2 regions of the Paenibacillus amylolyticus genome follow, and region 2 is predicted to be linked to the other one. Evidence: riboswitches for the same ligand, from Rfam matches in the RefSeq annotation. Region 2 holds a riboswitch; the other holds the start of a gene.
What was found. A riboswitch is a leader RNA that binds a small molecule or an ion and turns the genes downstream of it on or off. The one in region 2 is predicted to bind FMN.
Positions count from the first base shown of each region.

Region 1 (8,763 bases), 470 kb from region 2:
CCAATCCATTACTGTCGTCACTCCTGCGTTAAGCGCTTCCAAGGAACCGAGCAGATTGGCAATATAACTATCTTGTGGGCGGAGCTTGCTTCCCATCGCACCATAATAGAGATTTTGCAAATAAACTGGTAACGACCAGTTGGTTCCAGCTGTTTTGACAAGTGATTCCCACATATGCCGATGCGTGTCCACCAGCCCAGGTATAATAATCATCGATGAAGCATCAATGATCTCCGCATCCGGAATATCGAGGTCGGGCTGAACCGCCATGATCAGTGAATCCTGAATCAGAACGTCCGCCCTCTTATACTGTCCAACTTTAGCATCCATCGACAACACACAGCCATTTTTCAACAGATAACTTGTCCGCACAAGAAACATCTCCCATCTATTTTGGTTTGAAAGACGATCACATCCTGCTTACGAATCCGTACTGCTTCTGACTATTTTTTCGCTAGTATATATACATTATATAGTTATTGTTAGTATTTATCAATTTTGGGATTTGCGTTTCGCCCGAAATCTTCTAACCTTCATCAGATTGCCACACATCTTATCATCACAGTACTTCTGTGTTCTGCTTCGGGTATCATCATAGAACATCCAGCGACAATCCGAATTATCACAGATCCGAATCCTGCCCCCTTCTCCCTCCACCAAAGTCAAAGCAAAATCAGCAGCTACTTCAGCCATAACCTGATGCCAATGAGCTTCCACAGCTACCAGTTGGAGTTTCAGTTCCTGATCAATTGTATTCAATCTTCTTCTCACATGCCCTGCTTCCATAACGTCGTTCAACCATTGTTTTTCTATATCCGTTAATGATGCTCCTGAAGACAAGCGGGCTCCAAGAGCTATCAATTCATTCCTGAAATTTCTCATCGACAACTCATCTTCTGGAGATGCAGGGACAGCAGCGTTAAGTTGCCATCGTTCCAGAAAATCTCGCTGCCAGCTCGCCTTCCCGAGTCTGTCCTCCGATCGATCTCCCCCACGCCAATCGTGATAATCGCTGTTTACAAAATCGGTCCATAATCTGTCCATATATACCTCCGTTTATGTAACCATCTAATTAAACAAAGAAGGTTACAACTCATCTTTGATGTGTTATATTAAGTGTAACCTCATTAATCAGTTTTAGCTAGTTACATCACCTATCACAATTATACGCAAGGAGGAAAAGGCAATGACGAACACAACAGCACTAGATGTGTTACTTATTCAAAAGGATGATACTTGGGATCAATGTAATTGGATTGTACCTTTGTCGAAATCCTTGGAGGGCCTTACAGCAGAACAAGCAGCCTGGATTCCACCCTCAGGGGGATTAAGCATCTGGCAGTTGGTTAACCATATGTATTATTACAACCATCGCTTATTATGTCGCATGCAAGGTAAGGAGCCTACCCTTCCTGCTGTAGACTCCAATGAATACACATTTGGGAATCCGGGAGATGCAACGGATGCAGCTGGTTGGAATACACTGATGCAAGGTACAACTCGATTAGCCCAGCAGTTGCGAGATCAATTAGCTGCACTACAAGAGTCTGATCTTGAAGCCGCATATATGGACTCCGAAGAGAAATGGGCACACGAACTGGCTCGCTGGGTACTCCATGATGTGTATCACGCAGGCCAGATCGTGCTCCTTCGCAGACAGCAAGGAAGCTGGAAAATCGTTTTCTAAAAAAAATGCTTGAACTGCTAGCGCTTACAGGAATAAGATGAACTTATTAATGTTACAGCTTGTTCAACACACTATATAATTGAATAGGATCTTCGGGGTAGGGTGCAATTCCCAACCGGCGGTGATGTTCTTCGGAACCAGCCCGCGACTCGCTAATTGTTCTTAACGAAGGACATTCAGCGACTGACTTGGTGTGAATCCAAGGCCGACGGTACAGTCCGGATGAGAGAAGATCAACACATTGACATGCCGTTCACGGGAAGGCCTCTTTCCTGACGCATGTCCTTGGATGAGCCCCCGTTTATTTGGTATATACCAAAACGGGGGCTTTTGTCGATTTTGCCAACTGAAGATTCCGTGTTCTGACGAAGGAGTCCTGAATATGGAAAAGACATCAGCAGCATCAACGGTTTACCGCAAGGAACGAAGTAATACCGGATTCTGGCTTGTAGTTCTCGGCGCCGCTTTATGGGGTGTCGACCCACTCTTCCGCATTATTTTGCTAAACACGATGACATCCACGCAGATTGTACTGGTGGAACATATCATCGTCAGTCTTATTGCCATTCCCGTACTGTGGAAATTTCGAGCTGACCTGAAAAACCTGCGCGCTCGCCACTGGATTGCCGTGATTTTTATCTCATGGGGAGGATCAGCACTCGCAACGGTATTGTTCACCATGGCACTAACACATAACGATCCGAATACGGTGCTTTTATTGCAAAAAATGCAACCACTCTTCGCTATCGTGCTGGCTAAACTGTTATTGAAAGAAACGTTGCCTCGTCGCTTCGGTGGATTGTTCTTCATAGCATTAGCAGGAACGTACCTGCTTACATTTGGCTTCACATTGCCATTAGGTAACTGGGACAACTGGATTCATGCTGGAAGCTTGTTATCCCTTGGGGCTGCTGCCTTATGGGGAGGTTCAACCGTTATGGGACGATTGATGCTGGGTCAGGCGCGTTACGAAACCGTCACCTCCCTGCGCTTTGTCGTTGCTCTCCCGCTCCTGATCTTTATGACGTGGAACGAAGGTGCGGCATGGACGTTTCCGTCCGGAACGGGTGAACAGACCGCTGTCATCCTCAACATTCTCGGTCAGGCATTGTTACCAGGACTGCTCAGTCTTCTGTTGTATTACAAAGGTCTGTCGTCAACCAAAGCCTCTGTTGCAACTCTCGCGGAGCTTAGCTTCCCGATGGCGGGTGTGTTGGTGAACTGGATTGCTTTCCGTACACTGATTACATGGGAGCAATTGCTTGGTTTTATTCTGATCTGGGTGGCACTCTTCGCCATCTCCAGACAGCAGGAAAGATCATCAACTGCGGCCGATGCTGCACCAAAGCTGCGTACAGAGTAAGTGGATATATCTGAGGTTCACATATAAACAAATAGTCAAATACAAAATAAAACCATTGCACATCAAATTAGATGAGCAGTGGTTTTTTATTTCCATGACTCGATCATTGTCTCAATTAGCAATATGGGCTATTAACCCTGTGCTTTATTTCTATATCGCAAATGCAAATCCCCCTCTTTTCCCTCCAACCTCATAACGAGTATGATATCATCGCACTACGATTCATCTATGTTTTGTCTTTTATCTAATCCGGTGGTACGATGACATATGGAATAAACAGATGAATTATATTCAGAGAGGAACGATCATGATGTCTTCATTCTCATATACCTCCTACGACGCCGTAGGTTTGGCTGAACTGATCCGATCCCGGGAAGTATCCCCGGTTGAAATGCTTGAAGCGGCGTTTGCACGCCTTGAAGAAGTGAATCCGCAACTTAATGCGGTTATTCGTACATATGAATCTCGCGCACGGGAGGAAGCCGGTTTGGTTCTCCCTGGAGAACAACCTTTTGCCGGTGTTCCCCTGCTCCTGAAAGATATCTCGCAATCCTTGGAAGGTGAATTTCTGACTTCAGGCTCACGTTTGTTCAGCGAGCATCGGGCATTACGCAATTCCAATTTTGTCACTCGACTCCGTGATGCAGGCTTTATCTTCATAGGACATACCAATACGCCTGAATTTGGTTTAAAAAATATTACCGAGCCCCGTCTTCATGGTCCAACTCGCAATGCATGGAATATCAATCATTCCCCAGGTGGTTCAAGTGGTGGTGCCGCTTCCGCTGTAGCTTCAGGTATTGTTCCTCTTGCGGGAGCCAGTGACGGAGGAGGTTCGATTCGTATCCCGGCTTCCTTTAGCGGATTGTTTGGATTAAAACCAACGCGTGGACGGACACCTGTGGGGCCTGGAGTTGGTCGTCAATGGCAAGGCGCATCGATTGATTTCGCCCTCTCTCGCTCGGTTCGGGACAGTGCTGCATTGCTTGATACGTTACAAGTCATTCAGCCCGAAGCTGCGTTCCATGCTCCACTCTTTCCAGGCAGTTACTTGGCTGATATGAGCTACCCACATCAACGCAAACTGAAAATTGCATACACAACGGATTCACCCGTGGGTACACCTGTCAGCGCAGAAGCCAAAGAATCTGTATACAAGCTCGTGCGCTGGTTGGAAGAACAAGGTCATCATGTTGAAGAAAAACTGAGTCCCGTCAACGGAGTTCGGTTGATGGAGAATTATTACATGATGAACAGCGGTGAGATGGCCGCGATGATCTCTTCCATGGAACGATCCTTGGGCCGGGCTCTGACCTCCGATGATATGGAGATTGAATCTTGGGTTCTGGCTGAAGCAGGCAAAAAGGTGTCCGCTGCGGAATTTGTACATAGCTTAGCTGAATGGGATGTAGCTGCAGCCCAGATGTCCACTTTGTTCGAGCGTTATGACTTCTACGTCACACCTGTTAATGCTTTTCCTGCGCCTAAGATTGGTGAATTAACGCCTCATGACGAACAAATCCGTAATCTGATGCGAATTAGTGAATTGGACAAGACCCAGCAGCAGCAACTCATCTATGAAATGTTTGAGCCAAGTCTTACGTATACACCGTTCACCCAGCTCGCAAATCTGACAGGCCAGCCTGCGATCAGTGTACCTCTGCATATGACACCTGAAGGGTTGCCAATGGGCGTTCAAGTGATGGCAACCAAGGGACGTGAAGATTGGTTATTACATCTAGCTGGACAGCTTGAACAATCAGACCTCTGGATCGGAATGAGAGGTAATCCACTGTTCCCAGCATAAAGGCATATAATGTGGTTTGTGTTTAAATTCACCATTGGATGTTCCTGCCTGAGTAGAGTACGGCGCCATAACAGTGCATGAAAGCTTCATCTGCTCCGCATACTGAAAGCAAAAAGTAGCGGAGGAATGTGACGGATGAATACGAATCAGCGCCATAAACAGTCTTATCGTATCCCAGCCAAAACGGGATATGCCCTGAAAGTAAACAAGGGTTCTTTACTACGCATAACTGATCTGGAGGGACAACAAGTCATTGATTTTGTGGCATACGATGCTACGGATGCTAACCATCGCTTGGACCCCGGCGTGACAATGGACGTATTGCGTACTTATCGCATTAAACCAGGACAATTTGTGTATTCCAATCAATATCAACCCTTACTCAAGATTGTCCGTGACACCGTTGGGGTACATGATTTCTTTAACTCCGCTTGTCGACCAGAGATGTATGAGGTGTTATACGACAAAAAGGATCATGCCAGTTGTTATCACAACTTGAACACGGCACTAGAACCCTTCGGAATCTTACCGCCGGATCAACACTATCCATTCAACCTGTTTATGAAGTCCGTTGTAGACAGTGAAGGCAAGATTGATGTTGTAGCTCCCGACTCTCGTGCAGGTGATTATATCGAGATGGAGGCATTAATGGATCTCACAATTGGGCTCTCCGCCTGTCCTTGTGAAGAAAGCTCATGCAACGGATATAACTGCACCCCTATTCAATTGGATGTGGAACTTTAACAGAATGAAAAGGCCTTGACACAGTATGAGATAAAAGTAGTTTGTTCTAATTCACTCCTTGCGGGAATACGATGACTTGTACCCATTTTCTCTGACAACTGGTACAATTCATCGAACCCGTTAAGGAGTGAACGTGTTTATGTCTGTACTGTTCAGTTATATCATTCTGGGAATATCATTGTCCGCTCCAATCGGTCCGATTAACGCCGCCCAACTCGACCGTGGAGCCCGCCACGGATTCATGCATGCTTGGATTCTAGGACTCGGAGCTATGTTTGCAGATTTGGTGTATATGCTGCTGATTTATTTTGGAGTTGCCCATTTTCTGGACACGCCGTTCATGCGCTCTTTTCTCTGGTCATTTGGCAGTTTTATTCTGATTTACACGGGAGTGGAAACGCTCTCGAAGCTAAAGCAAGGCATTCAAGGTACATCTACTGCGGAAGCAACTGTTCGAAAATCTTTTATTTCCGGATTTTTGATGGCCCTGTCCAATCCACTGAATATATTATTTTGGCTGGGGATCTACGGCTCTATTCTCGCGACAACTGTGAAACATACGGATACTGCTCATTTGCTGCTCTACAGTTCAGGCATATTCATTGGTATCCTGGTATGGGATGTCATTATGGCTGGAATGGCCAGTCGATTCCACAAACATAGCAGTGAGAATGTATTGCGCTGGATCTCTATCATTTCGGGAATCTGCCTGATCGGATTTGGTTTGTATTTTGGGTACGAAGCTGTACGTTCCATTTTTTTCTGACAACAAAATCAGGCTGGACAGTCACCCAACTTCCCCCACATTAATACTGTAACGGTATCATGTGGAATGGAGTTGGGAATCAATGGCGGAGCTGTATAGTGCCGACGAAATAAACACCTTGTTTGAGCGTCTTCCATCTTGGCAGCAGGACGCTTATTCGCAATTTGCAGATATGATCGCCGATGAAAATAATACGTATCCGTGTGTACCTGGACGAATGGGATTTCTGTCAGGGCATTTGAGGTACGGCTTTACGTGTGACCCCCGATCTGAACATGCTGCCGAAGATATGGCCGATCTGCTTAGACAATATGGTCCTGTCTCCAGAGACACTGGTCATTACGCTTCGATGGTCGTGATCTGTGAGACGCCAAGTGATCTGAAAGATCATACAACGGTAGAGCAATATCAGACGTTATTCTGGCAAATGCTCAATCGGGTAAGTTCACACGATACCGAGCCGTGGCCAGAACATATTTCAACCGATCCTCATGATTCATCATGGGAGTTTTGCTTTGGCGGAGAGCCTTACTTTTGTTTCTGTGCAACTCCTGCACATGAACTCCGAGCCAGCCGGCATTTTCCTTATCTCATGTTTGCTTTTCAACCACGGTGGGTATTCGAATCCATTAATGACAACACCCCTCTTGGCCGTAAAATGAAAACCTTAATTCGCAAACGTCTCGCTGCGTATGATGCTGTACCTGCTCACCCTTCGCTGATGTGGTATGGTCAGCAGGATAATCTGGAATGGAAACAATATTTCCTGCCTGATGATGAGCAGACACCTTCCAAATGTCCATTCATGCGGATGAAGCAAGCCCTAGGCAAGTTGACGAAATAATCTTAAAGCACTCATTAATCCGTTGTACGACATCCACAAAAGTTGCTGAGAAGAGAGTTGCTTATGGTTTGGATGGTGCTGACTGCGGTGGTTTCGAGCCACGTACCTTATGAACAACATACGTGATGATGCCAAGGAACACCAGAAGTCCCACACTTGCCAGCAGACCCGTTCTGCTGGCTTTTTCCATCGCTGTCCCAGCCACAGCAGCCACAATTAATACTATGGCAATCCACACTTTGATGCGATTCCACTTCACGGGCTTCATTTTTTTAATGTACGTGATGCAGATGAGCAGCCATGTATACATTAATACCAGACTACCTGCTGTCGTCACATATTCAAACAAACTCTTGGGCATCCATAATGCCATCAACGTAGATAGAACTAATCCAGCCGCTGTGCAACACAATGCCTGAAGTGGCATGTCCTTTTTTCCCCAGGTCTTCGTGAACAGTTTTGGTGCATCTCCATCTTCTGCGAGTTTCACCAACATGGACGTAATGGCATATAACGAAGCCACCATCGTCGAGAATCCGGCTATAATCAGAATTCCGTTGAGAATGTGGACCACAACAGTGAATCCAATGGTTGCCATGGCTTTGACAAGCGGACTTTCATCTGGAGTTAACTGAACTGAAGGCACAAGCAACAGGATCAACGCAATTGCAATCACATAGAGTGTACTCACCGATAATAACATTACTCGACCTGATTTCACTGCATCTTTTGGTTCTTTCAGGTTAGCTGCCATCAAACCCATAACCTCGATCCCGGCAAAAGCAAAAAATGCATAGATGAAACCGGTCCATACCCCTTTCCCCCCATGCGGGAACCATTCATTCTTCAATTGCTCTGGTGTGACTTTTACAGGTAACCAACCCAGACAAGCCGCTCCTGCTATAGCTATAAATGCAACCGTTGCAGCAAGTTTGATTACAGCAAGAATATTCTCCGTTTTGGTTAATCCCTTCGCTCCCAGTGCAGCAATGAACAGACCTATAGCGGCATAGATCGCAACAAATGCCCATAGCGGAAACTTGGGAAACCAGAATTGTGAGAACAGCCCAAGTGCCGTTAATGAGCTGCCCATGATGAGCATTTCAGAGAACCAGTACATCCATCCACTACCAAAACCAGCCCAAGGTCCGAATGCTTCGCCCGCATACGTTCGAAAAGCGCCTTCCTTCGGATCTTCTGCGGTCATCTGTGCCAGCGCACCAAATACAAAGTAAGTACCTGCCGCCGCCAGCACCAACAATATAAGTACGGATATGCCTGCCCAATGAATCGCGAGACTGGTTCCTAGGAAAAATCCCGTTCCCAGTGTGCAACCCGCGCCAAACAAGGATAGGCTGACCCAACTTAATTTTTCGTCGTCGTTTTTACGGTGTTGCTGACTTTTCATGAAGCTCCTCCTTCTACCTTATCCCCTTACGATTTACAGGTCATGGAGGTTTTATGTCTGTAGTGCCAAAAGAATTATTATTAGTTTACATAATAATTAATATGTTAAAATTATTCTGATCATGAATTTAAGGTGTATGCTTTT
Region 1 covers NZ_CP145892.1:3,925,889-3,934,651, forward strand. Annotated here, with positions in the region: gene V6668_RS17395 (amidohydrolase family protein) at 1-372, opposite strand, end outside; gene V6668_RS17400 (CGNR zinc finger domain-containing protein) at 493-1,044, opposite strand; gene V6668_RS17405 (DinB family protein) at 1,187-1,687, shown strand; FMN riboswitch at 1,772-1,925, shown strand; gene V6668_RS17410 (DMT family transporter) at 2,070-3,050, shown strand; gene V6668_RS17415 (amidase) at 3,361-4,857, shown strand; gene V6668_RS17420 (DUF1989 domain-containing protein) at 4,993-5,601, shown strand; gene V6668_RS17425 (LysE family translocator) at 5,741-6,367, shown strand; gene V6668_RS17430 (YqcI/YcgG family protein) at 6,450-7,211, shown strand; gene V6668_RS17435 (amino acid permease) at 7,273-8,619, opposite strand.
Region 1: another riboswitch for FMN. It lies ahead of V6668_RS17410 (DMT family transporter); the one in region 2 lies ahead of ribD (bifunctional diaminohydroxyphosphoribosylaminopyrimidine deaminase/5-amino-6-(5-phosphoribosylamino)uracil reductase RibD).

Region 2 (8,763 bases):
CTGAACGCCGTGACGTTTGAATGCATCGAGTGCTGCGCTAAGCAATTTACTGGTAATGAATTCGTTAAAACGTCCAACGACAACTCCATATCTGGATCCTTCTGATACTAAATGTCCTTCAAAAAATTGTGGCATTCAAGTCATCTCCCTAACGGTATAATGTAATGTAAGTAACGGAAATCCCTAAGTAATCTCTTCCATAAATTACATGGTGAACGTTATTCATCTAAAATATATTTACTGTTCGTTCTGCTCGATATCATCAAACTTGAGCATATGCCCCAGCTTGGCTTGCTTGGTATGAAGATACACCGTATTGTCCTCGTTCTCCTCCATCTGGATCGCGACACGCTCTACGACTTCAAGTCCATATCCTTCAAGGCCTTTAATTTTACGAGGGTTGTTAGTTAGCAGTCTGATCTGACGAACCCCAAGGTCTTTCAGAATTTGAGCGCCAATTCCGTAATCACGCAAGTCAGCAGCAAAACCCAAACTCAGGTTTGCATCAACAGTATCCATACCTTCCTCTTGCAGCTTATAGGCTTTGAGTTTGTTGATCAGGCCAATACCCCGACCCTCTTGTCTCATATAAAGCAGTACACCATTGCCTTCCTCGTGAATCTGTTTGAGTGCTGCATCAAACTGCGGACCACAGTCACAACGATGAGAATGGAATACATCACCTGTCAAACATTCAGAGTGCACTCGTACAAGCACAGGTTTCGAACCATCAATTTCTCCTTTGACCAGAGCCACATGTTCCTTATTGTCCACAGCATTTGTATAAGCCACCGCTTGAAACTCACCAAAGTCCGTTGGCATACGCACAGCTACTTCACGTTGAACCAGCTGCTCTTTTTCGTTACGGTAACGAATCATGTCCTGAATACTGATCAGCTTCAGATCATGTTTGCGGGCAATCTCCTGCAGATCCGGAAGTCTGGCCATCGTGCCATCTTCCTTAATCACTTCACAGATAACGCCAGCAGGGTAGGAACCACACATGATAGCGAGATCTACAGCCGCTTCCGTATGTCCGGCACGCCGAAGTACACCGCCGTCTTTTGCAATCAGCGGGAACATGTGACCAGGCTTACGGAAGTCTCCGGCTTTCGCTTCAGGATCGATCAGACCTTTCACGGTAATAGAGCGTTCATGTGCCGAGATACCTGTTGTTGTATCTTTGTGATCCACAGAGACGGTGAAGGCTGTTCCATGGAAATCCGTATTTTGTTGAACCATCGGTTTCAGGTTAAGTTCGTCCGCACGTTGTTGTGTAATCGGAACACAGACCAGACCTCTACCTTCAGTAATCATGAAATTAATGACTTCAGGCGTCGCCTTTTCGGCCAAAGCAATAAAATCGCCTTCATTCTCCCGATCTTCATCATCCACAACAATGACGGGTTTACCACGCATGAGATCATATATGGCTTCTTCTATTGTGTCCAGAATGGATTGTTCTGACATTGGTCCACCTCCAGTTAATTTCTGTTCTCTATTTATGCAAATCCGTGATTGGAGAGAAAATCTTCACTGATACTGCGCGGCTTGCCAGCACCCGTCTCCCGATGTCCTCTCCCATACTGGAGCAGATGATCCACATATTTGCCCAAAATATCGCATTCGATATTAATGGTATCCCCTGTCTTTTTCACATTTAGTACAGTTTCACCAATGGTATGCGGGATAATGGAAACCGTGAATGCGGTATCCGATGTATGGACAACGGTCAAGCTAATGCCATCCAGTGTAACTGATCCTTTGGGGATCAGATATTTGAACAACTGGTGATCATCAGGCTTGATCTCAAACACAATTGCATTCTGATCACGTGTTATACTGCCGATCACTCCAGTACCATCAACATGGCCCTGAACGATATGGCCGCCAAAACGACCGCCTGATTGCATGGCCCGCTCCAGATTAACTTTACTGCCAGATTGCAGCTGACTGAGATTGGTATGGCGATAGGTTTCAGGCATTACATCGGCGGTAAAACCTCCACCTTCGAGCGTTGTCGCAGTTAAGCACACGCCGTTCACTGCTACACTATCACCAATCTTCAGATCGTCCATAATGGCGGAAGCTCCGATATTCAGGACCATCGCTTCGCCTTTCCGACCAATACGCCGGATCTGACCAACTTCTTCCACCAAACCGGTAAACATGCCGCCGCCTCCCTTTTTCAAGTTATAAAGAACCTAACTTTCTACTTTCAAATCCATTTATTTATTCAGGCCACACCGGAATACCGCCAATGCTGATATTATCTCCAACTTGTTCGATCTCCAACTGATTCAATTGAATCGCCTGATTCATACGTTCCACACCCTCGAAGCGGAAGCTTCCAGGTGTATCATAACCGCCTACAATCTTCGGAGCGATAAACATGAGCAGTCGATCGACCAACCTTGCCTCCAGCATGGCTCCATTCAAGGTGCCTCCACCTTCAAGCAAAATTGATCCTATATCACGTTCACCCAACTTGCTAAGTCCGCTCAACAGATCCACACGTGGTCCAGGACCACAGCGTATAATCTCGACGCCGTAGGCTTCCAAACGTTCAGCAGCTTCAGGACTGGCTTCGTCTGTTGTCAGCACCCATGTTGGAGCAAGACCATCCTTAACCATTTTGGCACCTACGGGAAGACGTAACTTGGAATCCACTACAATGCGCACTGGACTAATGCCTTCGACTTGCAAACGGGTAGTAAGTTCCGGATTATCGGCGATTACCGTGTCGACGCCAACCATGATTCCCTGGTGACGATGACGAAGGGCATGCACAATCTCACGAGCGGGCTCGTTAGAGATCCACTTGCTGTCTCCGCTGCGAGTAGCAATTTTCCCATCCAAAGTAGTAGCCGTTTTCAGTGTCACAAAAGGTAGACCCGTTGTAATAAACTTAATGAATTTTTCATTCATGCGTCTTCCTCGCTCACGCAGTACGCCAACTTCAACTTCAATGCCTTGTTGACGAAGCATGCTTATACCCCTGCCGGATACTTGCGGATTTGGATCTTCACAACATACCACAACACGTTTCACCTTTTCATGAATCAGACGTTCACTACAAGGTGGCGTCTTGCCATAATGACTACAAGGCTCAAGTGTAACGTATACCGTACTTCCCTCTGCATCACTGCCTGCCATGTTAAGTGCATGCACCTCTGCATGACCGGTTCCACGTTTCAGATGGCTCCCCAGGCCTACAATACGGCCTTCTTTCACAACTACACATCCAACAACCGGATTAATCCCCGTCTGTCCCTGTGCTCGTTCCGCCATATCCAATGCCAGTGCCATATAAAATTCATCATTGATCATTTCCAAATCCGTTCACCCCGCGGTTTAAAGTCTTGTTTATTAAAAAATCCCCGTCGAACAATCAGTTCGATGGGGATGATGAGAGACAAATGTCACCAGCAGGAGTGAAATGGATACAGCACGCCAACACTTTGCCCAAAACTTCATTTCGGGCAAGTGAAAATAGACACATACCTTAATGAACATCATTTACAGGTAAAGAGCTTTTATAGTGCGGCATATGTATGGAACTGTCCGGCGTATCCGGATCTTCCCTGCACAGTGCAAGACATCATAAAATCGTGACTGTGCAGCAATACTCCTGCTGAATGCAAACCTGTTAGGTCTGCACCTCTCCTTCTCCCATCCAGACTATACTGTCGGTTCTGGAATTACACCAGATCAGCCATCTGCCAATGGCAGACAGGTCACGGACTTTGCATCAAGTGCTGGACACATAGGTCCTTACACTTCCTGCATCACCGCCGGTAGGGAATTGCACCCTGCCCTGAAGGATTGCTTTCGTTATTACTTGGATGTTAGCACTTTAATGCCAAAAAATCAATTGTTTTTTGTTCCTTTTTGTCACATACTAACTTTTAATAAGCTAAGAAACAACAAAAAACCGCTTCCTCTCAAGGAGGCACGGTTTTTGCTTGGAGGCACATTTCACATCCATCGTATCATTCTACATATCAGGAAAACACCAGCTCGCCATATGCTTTAATTCTTTGGCATTATGGAATGGAGTGCGATCAGGTTCTTGCAGGGGCGAAGTCGGAAGCGGGAACTCTCTTGCCACCCTTCTGACCCAACTTGTGGAATCGATCGCAATAGCCGAGCATTTCCAGCGTCCATTCGCTCTCGGTCGAAACGTCCCATGCAAATCTGCTTTACCCGGCATCTCTGGAAAGACACCATCCAGATATTCAACGATGACGCGCTTGTCTCTGACTTCATGACAATATACAGTCACCCATACACCTTCTCGGACCCGAACAGCATACACATCGCCAGACTGTACCTCCCCGGTACCTGCATCAGGAGATGCCTTTGGTACTTTTCCACGAACACTTCTCTTCTTCTCCAATGCCCCTAAGATCGTGTCCTTTAGAGCTGGACTCTCATCAGGCTTATCCGCAAGAGATATATTATTCAGATCAAAATCATGAAATATCTTGTTCAGGTTGTTCTCATTAATTCCGACAGATGAGTCCCACCACGCCAGAGGGGCCTGCACTTCCACCCGCACATTGGGGCGTGCGTCACGCTGCATATAAGAGGTGAATTCCGTGATCATTCCGGGATGTTCCGGCGTATCCAATATGCCAATCAGAGCTAACGTCTCAAGCAAATCACGGTAAGCATATTCCTTCTGTGTAGGCAAAAGACGTTCCTTCTTGAGCGCTACTGCTGCCTTGCTGTAACGTGTTTTGGGAGGTAATTCGCGCAGCACCGTTAACACCGCACGGAATGTCCAGCGGTCGTACTCATTGGGTATTGGAAGCTCCTGTGCGGTAGCCAGCTCTCGAAGTGCCAACACGCATCCAAAAGGATCACCGTCCAACGGGGTTCCATTGGTCATCCGCCAATACCATTGCAGCGTTGTGTCGGTTGCTTGATCTACACTTAATCCGCAGATCTTACAAGTGTTCGAAGATGGATATGGCGTATGTTCATGACTTGGCATACTGCTCGCAATAAGCTTGCCCGTAAGCAACGAGCGCCAGATCATGGGTGCTGACCACAAAGAGGATACAAAGGCCTGCGCTGCATCATTGATCGTCCATTGATTCGCAACTTTTTTCAGCTCAGTAATCGTTTCATCATGTTGCGGACATACAAAGCGATTCGGTTCATGCCCGGCTGTCTCAAGCGCTTCTCGATCCTTTACGGATAGACTATCCGGAACGACATGGCGCGATGCCTGCAATTCTTCATCCCACAACGTGCGCTCACTATAAATTTGTTTTAACAAGCTTAGCTGAGTAACCATATCCAAGGTTTTATTCATCCTTTCTAATTATCGATTTGAAGTATGTAAAAATAAAAAAAGTGCTTCTATAAGAGAAGCACTTCATGTTTGGATCCAGTTAAGGTGAAGGTATTAAGCTTCTACAACTTCAACAGTTTCCATTTTGTCTTTACCTTCTAAAGCGTCCACGAACTCCATACCTTTAGTTACTTTACCAAATACAGTATGTTGTCCATCCAAATGTGGTTGCGGTTGGTAGCAGATATAGAACTGGCTTCCACCTGTGTTACGGCCAGCATGTGCCATAGCAAGTGTTCCGCGCTCATGTTTGTTTGGGTTAATTTCACAGTTGATTGTGTAACCTGGGCCACCTGCACCGCTACCGTTAGGGCATCCGCCTTGAGCTACAAAGCCCGGGATAACGCGGTGGAATGTAAGACCATTGTAGAAACCGGAATTAGCCAGTTTCTCAAAGTTTGCTACTGTGTTTGGAGCTTCTTGATCGAACAGATCGATCAGAACTTCTCCGCCGTTTGCCAATTTAATTTTCGCTTGTTTCGCCATATGTAAATGACTCCTTTCGTATTGACCATCGTTAATGGTGCCAGAACGCATGACCCTGGGCCAAGCATTACAGCACTTTTCTTAGTGTACACCGAAAATGTCTGGATCGCAAAAAAAACGGCAACTTTTTTCATGAATCAGCTTAAATACGCAAAAAGCAGACGAAAAAGGAAGTTCCCTTTTCATCTGCTTCAACTGTAAACGAACTAGCGAGTTACTGGCTGTTTGCCAATGCGCGCTGGTACCAGGTCATTCTGGATGATATCTTGATACGTCTCACGGCGTACCACGACATCTCCTTGACCGTCTTTGACAAATACAACGGCCGGACGACGAATCCGGTTGTAGTTGCTCGCCATGGAGTAGTTATACGCGCCTGTGCAAGCTACAGCGAGTAGGTCGCCGCTTTCCACTTTTGGCAGGTCCAGATCCCAGATCAACATATCGCCACTCTCGCAGCATTTACCCGCAACGGATACCGTTTCCTGAGCAGCCTCATTCGCACGGTTAGCAAGCACAGCTTCGTACTTGGATTCATACAAAGCAGGACGTGGGTTATCGGTCATACCACCATCCACGGCAACGTATTTACGCACGCCTGGAATGTCTTTGCTTGTTCCAACGGTATACAGCGTTGTTCCCGCTTCACCCACGATGCTGCGGCCTGGCTCAACCCAGATCTCAGGTACGGCATAGCCGATTTGAGCAAAATGATTTTTAACGGCATCTGTAATAGCCTTCACGTATTGTGCAACTTCAAGTGGCGTATCTCCATCGATATAACGGATTCCGAATCCACCACCAAGGTTAACCACTTTGAAAGCAACATTAAGACGCTCATATACACTTGCTGCAAATTCAGCAACACGTTGAACCGCCATCTGGAAGCCTTCAACTTCGAAGATCTGGGAACCGATGTGGGAATGCACACCGAGCAATACCAGATTAGACTGCTTGGAAGCCAAGTCAATCGCTTCAAATGCCGTACCATTACCGATATCGAATCCAAATTTCGAATCCGTCTGACCTGTGGAAATATATTCATGCGTATGTGCCTCAACACCAGGCGTCACACGAAGCAAAATGTTTACTTTACGATTTTTGTCCGCTGCTACAGCCTGCAACAGATGCAATTCATTGAAGTTATCAACAACAAAGCATCCAATCTCTGCATCAAGAGCCATTTCGATCTCTTCCAGCGTTTTGTTGTTACCGTGGAAGTGAATGCGCTCAGCCGGGAATCCTGCTTGCAGTGCAGTAAACAGTTCACCGTCAGATACGACATCCAAGGAAAGTCCTTCTTCAGCTGCAAGGGCACACATCGCCATTACACAGAATGCTTTACTTGCGTAAGCAACCTGGAAGCCAAGTCCGGAAGCACGGAATGCTTCCATGTACTCTCTGCAACGCTCACGAACCAATTGCTCGTCCACAACGTACAGGGGAGTTCCAAATTGTTCTTTCAGATCTGTTGCATCAACTCCGCCAATCTCCAGATGCCCTTGCGCATTTATTTTACTTGTACCATGTAAATACATAATCTGCATTCCTCACTTTTTATATACTGGAACAATTGATATTCCAATGATTTTACACCAGTATATCAAATTAGGCAGCGAGATGAATGGATTTTTCGGAAGATCATTTGTGTTTTTTACTTTTTTGCAGTTCCCCGTCCGGATCATCCGACATTTTGGTGTTGTCACGGGTTTTATTGAATGATGGACGTTTTTTATTTTCCAGCAGCGGAAGCCGGAATAAAAAGTTGCCCAAGGCCTTCGCATTAAACGGTATAAAAGGCCAGAGATACGAAGAATTGTACGACCGGTGAACGGTGAGCGCCAATATGAGTAATGTACAGCCCACGACCAACCCCGGAACCTTGAATATCGCAACAGCGACTAGCAGAACCAGCCTGACCAGCCTATTGGCGAGACCCAACTCGTAACTCGGCGTGGCAAACATACCGATGGCTGCTATGGCCATATAGAGCACAACCTCATTGACAAAGTATCCTGTTTTCACCGCGATATCCCCGACTAGAATGGCCGCGATTAAGCCCATAGCCGATGCCAGAGGTGTAGGCGTATGGACCGCTGCCATCCGTAATAAATCGACGCCTAGTTCGATCAGGAGAAACTGTAGAATCAGCGGTAGCTTTACATTTTCCTGTGGACCAATGAAGTCAAGTCCCATCGGTTTAATCGAAGGGTCAATAACCATGAGAAGCCATAATGGTAGCAAAAACAACGAGATGAGAATCCCTGCAAAACGCACCCATCGTAAATATGTTCCCATCAAGGCCGTCTGTCTGTTCTCCTCCGCATGCTCACATAGGTCGAAAAAGGTCGTTGGTAGAATCATCACACTGGGGGAAGTGTCTACGAAAATGACGACTCGTCCTTCCAGCAAATGAGAAGCTGTAACATCTGGTCGTTCCGAATAACGAACGAGTGGGAACGGATTCCAACCCTTGTTGATAATCGCTTCCTCCAGCTGTTTATCGGCTGCGGGAATACCATCGATATCTACTCGCTGAATTTTTTCACGAACTGAATCGACCTGCACTTTATCCACAATATCATCAATATACACCACGCAGACATCGGTTTGTGTTCTCCGCCCTACCTGCATAATCTCAAACTTCAGTCCCGGGTCGCGTATTCTGCGACGCACCAGGGTCACGTTAGTCAGGAGTGTTTCGGTAAAGCCGTCTCTGGAACCTCGGACTACCCTTTCCAAGGAAGGTTCTTCGGGTGAACGTACTGGATAACTCCGGGTATCCATAATTAAGACCGAGCGGTCTCCTTCAACGAACATTGCGCTCATACCGGTAAGAACCTTGTTGATGACCGCACTCATCTTCTCGACTTTCTCCACCTGAATATGGGGAATGTAACATTCAAAATAAGATT
Region 2 covers NZ_CP145892.1:4,394,008-4,402,770, forward strand. Annotated here, with positions in the region: gene ribE (6,7-dimethyl-8-ribityllumazine synthase) at 1-135, opposite strand, end outside; gene V6668_RS19480 (bifunctional 3,4-dihydroxy-2-butanone-4-phosphate synthase/GTP cyclohydrolase II) at 238-1,470, opposite strand; gene ribE (riboflavin synthase) at 1,503-2,171, opposite strand; gene ribD (bifunctional diaminohydroxyphosphoribosylaminopyrimidine deaminase/5-amino-6-(5-phosphoribosylamino)uracil reductase RibD) at 2,233-3,336, opposite strand; FMN riboswitch at 3,661-3,829, opposite strand; gene V6668_RS19495 (hypothetical protein) at 3,998-5,287, opposite strand; gene V6668_RS19500 (peptidylprolyl isomerase) at 5,417-5,848, opposite strand; gene lysA (diaminopimelate decarboxylase) at 6,055-7,386, opposite strand; gene V6668_RS19510 (spore germination protein) at 7,490-8,763, opposite strand, start outside.